DNA from 3 places in the Acinetobacter indicus genome. Region 2 is predicted to be linked to each of the others. Evidence: predicted binding sites of a transcription regulator. Region 2 holds the regulator's gene; each other region holds the start of a gene.

Region 1 (2,281 bases), 790 kb from region 2:
TTTTTCACAGGCAGCTTTGGCCAGACGCGCAGCTTCACGGTTAATTTCCGGAACCAGCGTTTCCATGTGGTAATCCGCCATGGAAACACGTGTGCCGTTAAAGCTGTTGGTTTCAATAATATCGGCGCCGGCATCTAGGTAGGCTTCATGAATGCCTTGAATAATCTGCGGCTGGGTCAGTACCAGCAGGTCATTGTTGCCTTTCAGGTCATAGGCCCAGTCAGCAAAACGCTCACCACGATAATCGGCTTCTTCCAATTTATGGCGTTGGATCATGGTACCCATGGCACCATCGATAATTAAAATTCTTTTGGCAAGAAGTTCTTTCAGGGTAGCAAGCGTGGACATAAAAAACCCTTGTTTTGATGAATCAGAAATGCGCAATATTTTAGCAGAGTTCGACTGCTTTTTTCCGTAATTGATGGGATGGAACGGAACTTTGTGGCATCTTTGCTGAAAAAGTATACGTTTTCATGGGCTTATTTTGAAAATATACACATCGTTATAAATAAATCATTGTAAGGATTCATAAAATTGTCATATAGCTATGGCAGTATGAGAGAGTCTAAAAATGGGCCGGGTTTTGCTGTACTTGTAATATTTCAGGCTCATGAAAGATGACAGCAGTGACAGAAAACCGGATGAAGATGAGATGGTGGTTTATAAGTTTTTGATTTATTTTAAATAGTTTGATTTTTTGTCTATAAAATTATCAGGAAATTGTGGCAAATAAAGTAGAAAAATTACTTTATTTGACCTGCTTTTGTCATATAATTGTCACAATTTAACTGAACAATAAGGGGATTTTGTATCCTCTTTTCCTGCTTGCATGAATTCTAATCAAACTCCCGTAGATTCAGCACACCAGTCGGCTCCGAAAAAGTCGACCAATGTTCATGTGCCAACACCGAAATTCTTTATGCCGGTGTTTCTAACGCTTATTATTTCAACGCTTATTTATATTGGCTTTCAATTATCGGCAGATTTATCGCATGTTCCGGCGCTTAGCCTGTATTCGGTAATTCTGCTGGCCACCGCTTTATTTATTGCGCTGGGCTTTGAATTTGTTAACGGTTTCCATGACACCGCCAACGCGGTGGCTACGGTCATTTATACCAATGCCTTGTCTGCACCAGTTGCGGTAATGTGGGCCGGTTTCTGTAACTTCCTTGGGGTGATGGTCGCCAGTGGTGCCGTAGCCTACGGTATTATTGCCTTACTACCGGTCGAGCTGATCATGAATGTTGGCTCAGGCGCAGGTTTTGCCATGGTCTTTGCCATGCTGATTGCGGCCATTCTCTGGAACTTAGGCACCTGGTTCCTCGGTATTCCGGCTTCAAGTTCGCATACCTTAATTGGTTCCATTCTGGGTGTGGGAATTATGAACTACATCCTCAATGCGGGCGCTGGTGCATCCGGCGTGGATATGGAACAGGTGATGAAAGTCGGTAAGGCTTTACTGTTCTCGCCATTAATTGGTTTTGCCTTTGCTGCCGTACTGTTCCTGCTGGTGAAAAAGATTTTCAAACGTCAGCTGGAACTGTTCCAGCCGCCTGAAGGCAACAAACCGCCACCACCATTAATCCGTGCCATCCTGATCTTTACCTGTACTGGGGTGAGCTTTGCCCACGGTTCTAATGACGGTCAGAAAGGCATGGGCTTAATCATGCTGATCCTGATTGGGATTGTGCCATTGGCTTATTCCTTGAATAAGGAACTGGACAACCAGCATATTCAGTCTTTCCAGCAATTGTCGACGCAAACCGCGTCTGCAATTTATGCCAACCATACCGATATTCCGGATGCGCAGGCCCGTGAAGTAATCACCAAGTACATCCAGACCAAGGAAATCATCCCGGAAGTGGTACCGGCTTTGGCCAGTTTGACTGATCATTTAGGTGAGCGTGTGGGTCAATACGGCGATTTGAAAAATATTCCGGAAGCAGAAGTGGCAGCATTGCGTAATGATATGTACCTCAGCACCACGTCATTCAAGCGTCTGGATAAAGCGGAAGCTTTACCTGCCATGAGCAAGGAACAGGAAAAAGTGGTCGATGATTACCGTGACCATCTCGATTCCTTCCTGCAATATATTCCAACCTGGGTTAAAGTTGCGGTGGCACTGGCACTGGGCTTAGGAACCATGGTCGGCTGGAAGCGTATTGTGGTCACCGTGGGTGAACGGATTGGTAAACAGCACATGACTTATGGTCAGGGTATGTCAGCCGAGCTGGTGGCGATGTCGACCATTGCTGCAGCAGATGGCTTTGGTATGCCGGTA
Region 2 (2,281 bases):
GGATGTGAACTGGCCTTTTTACTATGACCGAAGCACAACACCCCGCTCCCCCAAATGCGCAGAATACCCAAAATAAAGAGCGCCAATTTAAAGGATTATCGCTGAGCGAGCGCAAACAGCTACGCCGGGAAAAACTGATTGAAGCCGGCCTGCACGCCTATGGCACGCATGGTTTTTTTGCGGTCACGGTGAAAGATATTTGTACCGAGGCCAAACTCACCGAGCGCTATTTCTACGAATCCTTCAAAAAAAGTGAAGACTTGTTCCAGACCATTTTTTTACAGCTGATTGATGCACTGCAACACAATGTGATGCAGGCCATCATGCAGGCCTCGACCAATCCGCAAAAAATGATTGAAGCCGGTTTAACTGCCCTGCTGACTACGCTCAAAGACAACCCGCAGATGGCTCGGATTATTTATATTGATGCCATGCTGGTACAGGAACTGCACAACCAGGCCACCATTCAGGAAAGCATGGCGCGCTTTGACCGCATGATTCAGGCCTTTGTCATGCTAATGATGCCAAACCTGCAGCATTCAGAACGCGAACTGTCATTAATTGCCAGCGGCCTGAACGGTTATGTCACCCAAATTGCCATCCGCTGGGTCATGAGCGGCTTTAAGCAGTCAATGGATGAAGTGCTCAGCGCCTGTAGCGTGGTGTTCATTTCCCTGCTCGAACATTTTTCCGAAGCGGAGCCAGAAAGTAGCAAAAAAGCCTGAATCCCTGTCATCAAACTGCAAGAAAAATTAAATATTTGAATCTTTTATTTAAATTTTTTTAAATGAATTCCGGATTCAGCCCATTCTGTACAAAAAATTGTCACAAAACATTGCGAAAATAGCGCTGTCTGCCCTTTCTGCAATGATACTGTCATAATTAATCTTTGTAATAAGCCTGTCATAAATATAAACGGTTCACCGTTCACTTATAGGGTATTGCGTTGTGAAAGATGACTACATTTTAATTGTCGATGATGAACTTCCAATCCGAGAGATGATCCATACCTCATTGGATATGGCCGGCTTTCATTGCTTACAGGCCGAAGATGCCAAACAGGCGCATCAGATGATCGTCGATCAACGCCCGGCACTGATTTTGCTGGACTGGATGATGCCTGGCGGTGTCAGCGGTGTTGATTTGTGTCGTCGTTTAAAACGTGATGAAAACCTGGCGGAAATTCCGGTGATCATGCTGACTGCACGCGGTGAAGAAGACCACAAGGTTCAGGGTCTGGATGCCGGTGCCGACGACTACATGACCAAACCGTTTTCTACCCGCGAGCTGGTGTCACGCATCAAAGCCGTACTGCGCCGTGCCAATGCCCTGAATGGTGAAAAAACCATTGATGCCAACGGCCTGATTCTGGATCCGGTTAGCCAGCGCGTCAGCTTTGGCGACAACATTCTGGACATGGGTCCAACCGAATATCGTCTTTTGGCCTTCTTTATGACGCATCCGGAACGTGCCTATACCCGTGCACAACTACTTGACCAGGTCTGGGGTGGCAACGTATATATTGAGGATCGTACCATTGATGTGCATATTCGTCGTTTACGCAAGGTGCTGGAGCCATTTGGCGCAGACCGCTTTGTACAAACGGTTCGTGGCACTGGATACCGTTTCTCAACCCGTGCGGATGTCGCCTTAGGTTAATCGCTTTTTATGTATGAACCATACCCTGTCCCCGAACTGGCCCGTGACCACAAGAATGTCCGTTACAGCAGTTTGTGGACTTTTGCCAAACAAGATCTCCGTTTACTGATCTTTTTTTTAGTAATTGCAGGTTTTATTGGTCTCGGGATCGAACAGTTCTGGATCTGTATTTTTATTGGCTTTCTGGCGTTTTTCGCCACCCAAATGCGCTCCCTCTATCTGGTCAATGACTGGATTGCCAACCGTCCCTATGATGTTCCCCCCAATTTGCATGGCATTTGGGGGGCTTTATTATTTAATGTCTACCGCTCGCAGCGTCAGGAACGTATTGTCCAGGCCGAAATGGTCGGGCTGATTGACCGCGCTCAGTCGTCACTAGTGGCCCTGGCCGAAGCGGTAGTGCTGATTGATGATAACCATCAGATCGAATGGTGGAACCCGGCAGCAGAGCGCCTGCTCGGCATTCAGCCACTGGATCGTGGTCGCAATATTTTAACCATTTTGCGCCAACCGGCATTTATTGAATATTTTCATCATATTGATCAGGCACCAGATGGCTTGAAAATCAAATCGACCGTGCTGGATGAACACTATGTGCAGGTCAAAATGACCCGCTTTGGTG
Region 3 (2,281 bases), 1.3 Mb from region 2:
AACATTCATTGGGGCAAATACCACGGCTTTTGCTTCAGCACAGGAATGTCAAAAGCTGAAAAATGATCATGATGTAATTTATGCATCAAAAGGCTTCTGCTTTAAAGATCCTGAAGCCAAAGCCAAGTTTGGCAATGACAACTGCTATACCACCAAGCCAAAATTTTCTGAAAGAGAGCAACAACGACTTGACGAAATCAAGGCGCGTCAGAAAGAATTGAACTGTAAATAATTCAATGCATTGATTAAAGGAAATATCATGGCTTACGATGATCAAAATATTTTTGCAAGAATCCTGCGGGGAGAACTGCCTGCAATTAAAGTCTATGAAGATGAACAGGTTCTTGCGTTTATGGACATCATGCCTCAGGCAGATGGTCATACACTGGTCATCCCGAAATCACCTGCGGTTACCCTGCTCGACTTAGATCCACAAGTCGCAGCCTACACCATTCAGGTGGTGCAGAAAGTTGCCAAAGCCATGGAAAAAGCCTTAGGACTAGATGGAATTGTATTGATGCAGCTGTCTGGCGCTGCTGCGGGACAAACTGTACCGCATGTTCATTTCCACCTCATTCCTACCTCGGTACATCAACTCGGTAAACATGCTGCGCAGATGGGTGACCAGGAAAAAATCATGCAACTGGCTGAAAAGATTAAGGCAGTGCTTTAAAATATTTTCCCCGGTGAAATGTAAAAATGAATGGAGCGACTGCTCCATTTTTTTAAGCAGAACTTCTGCTAAACCTATTTTTATGACACTAAGGTGTCAATTAGCTTGCAATTAAGTTATTCATTTCATAAATTTTTTCTAAATTTAAAAACCTGTTCACTTAAAATTTGCGATTAAAGGTAAGTTTTTGATCTGATTTGTTCTTTTTAATATTTTTGAAATATTTCCTTAATATTACTGTCGCATTTGTAAGGAATACTTAGCACCAATAGAGAACGGGGGTAGATCAATCCTACTTCTGAACAATGTTTAGGACTAAAAACAATAGTCTGTATTGGAGCTACACATGAAAAAAACGCTTTGCGCATTAGCAGTTGGGGCAACCTTATTTACACCAGCATTAGCTATGGCTGCTGATGTAAAAGTATATGGTCGTGCACACGTATCTTTAGACTATCTTGATGATGGTGCAGACTACAACGAAGTTGGACTATCTTCAAACTCTTCTCGTTTAGGCTTCAAAGCTGAACAAAAATTAGAAAACGGCATGACTGTTTTTGGTCAAATCGAACAAGAAATTAACTTCGCTAGCGGTTCAGCAAATGATGATTTAGAGTTTGCAACTCGCGATACTTTCGTTGGTTTAAAAGGTGATTTTGGTCAGGCACGTGTAGGTCGCTTTGACAGCCCGTTTAAAGTTGCTCGCGGTCCAGTCAACTTCTTTGGTGACCAATTAGGTGATATCCGTAACGTAACACGTGAAGGTAAGTTACGTTTTGATGAACGTAATGCCAATACGATTGAATATAAATCACCAAAATTTGGTGGTGGCTTTAACGTTTTAGCTGCTCTTTCTTTACATGAAGGTAATAGTGCTGGTTTCACATCTACAACCTCACAAAAAACTACAGTCATTAATACTGTAGACGGTCCAGTTACAGTTGTTGTTCCAGGCACTACAACAACAAATACTAAAGCTGATCGTGATGATAAAGCTTATGACTTAGCTTTAACTTATAAAGAAGGCAAAGTCGATTTTGCTGCTGCTTATGAGCACTATGAAGAAGATGCAAACCGTGGTGAACGTGATGGCTTCCGTGTTGCAGCTGCATATAAAATCACACCTGAATTAAACTTCGGTGGTTTATATCAGTATTTAACGCATGATAACGATGCTGACAACCCAGATGCTCAAGTATTTGGTGTAGCAGCGGATTATAAGTTTGCGCCAAAAACTTATTTACGTGGTCAAGTGTTCCACCGTGATGTAGATGCAGATGATGCAAATGCAACTCTTCTTGCAGTGGGTCTTGAACATCGCCTAGACAAAGCAGTACGTGTGTATGGTAACTTGGCTACTGTACTGAATGATGAAAACTCAAATCTGACTCCATGGGCTCAAGGCCGCTCAAATAGCGTAGGCGGTGTTGATGGCGAAGATGCATTCGGTCTTTCTCTAGGTTTCCGTTACGACTTCTAAGTCTAACCTCTACCTAAAAAGCAAAAAAACACGCTTCGGCGTGTTTTTTTATATCCAGATTTCTAGATTAAAAAGCCAACCTCAGGTTGGCTTCATTATATAAACAGACTTATCTTTTCAGGAAACCT

The links. The regulator PhoB, encoded in region 2, activates phosphate uptake and scavenging genes when phosphate is short. The targets are predictions, from matches to a motif close to TGTCATNAANCTGTCATAA.
Region 1: the regulator PhoB is predicted to act here: its motif matches at 765-783, upstream of GA693_RS07915 (inorganic phosphate transporter).
Region 3: the regulator PhoB is predicted to act here: its motif matches at 757-775, upstream of GA693_RS05700 (porin).

The regions. Positions count from the first base shown of each region.
Region 1 is NZ_CP045198.1:1,577,161-1,579,441, reverse strand. It holds gene metH (methionine synthase) at 1-348, opposite strand, end outside; gene GA693_RS07915 (inorganic phosphate transporter) at 830-2,281, shown strand, end outside.
Region 2 is NZ_CP045198.1:2,368,033-2,370,313, forward strand. It holds gene GA693_RS11700 (TetR/AcrR family transcriptional regulator) at 24-725, shown strand; gene phoB (phosphate regulon transcriptional regulator PhoB) at 949-1,659, shown strand; gene phoR (phosphate regulon sensor histidine kinase PhoR) at 1,669-2,281, shown strand, end outside.
Region 3 is NZ_CP045198.1:1,086,668-1,088,948, forward strand. It holds gene GA693_RS05690 (YARHG domain-containing protein) at 1-232, shown strand, start outside; gene GA693_RS05695 (HIT family protein) at 260-673, shown strand; gene GA693_RS05700 (porin) at 1,020-2,153, shown strand; gene GA693_RS05705 (YidB family protein) at 2,263-2,281, opposite strand, start outside.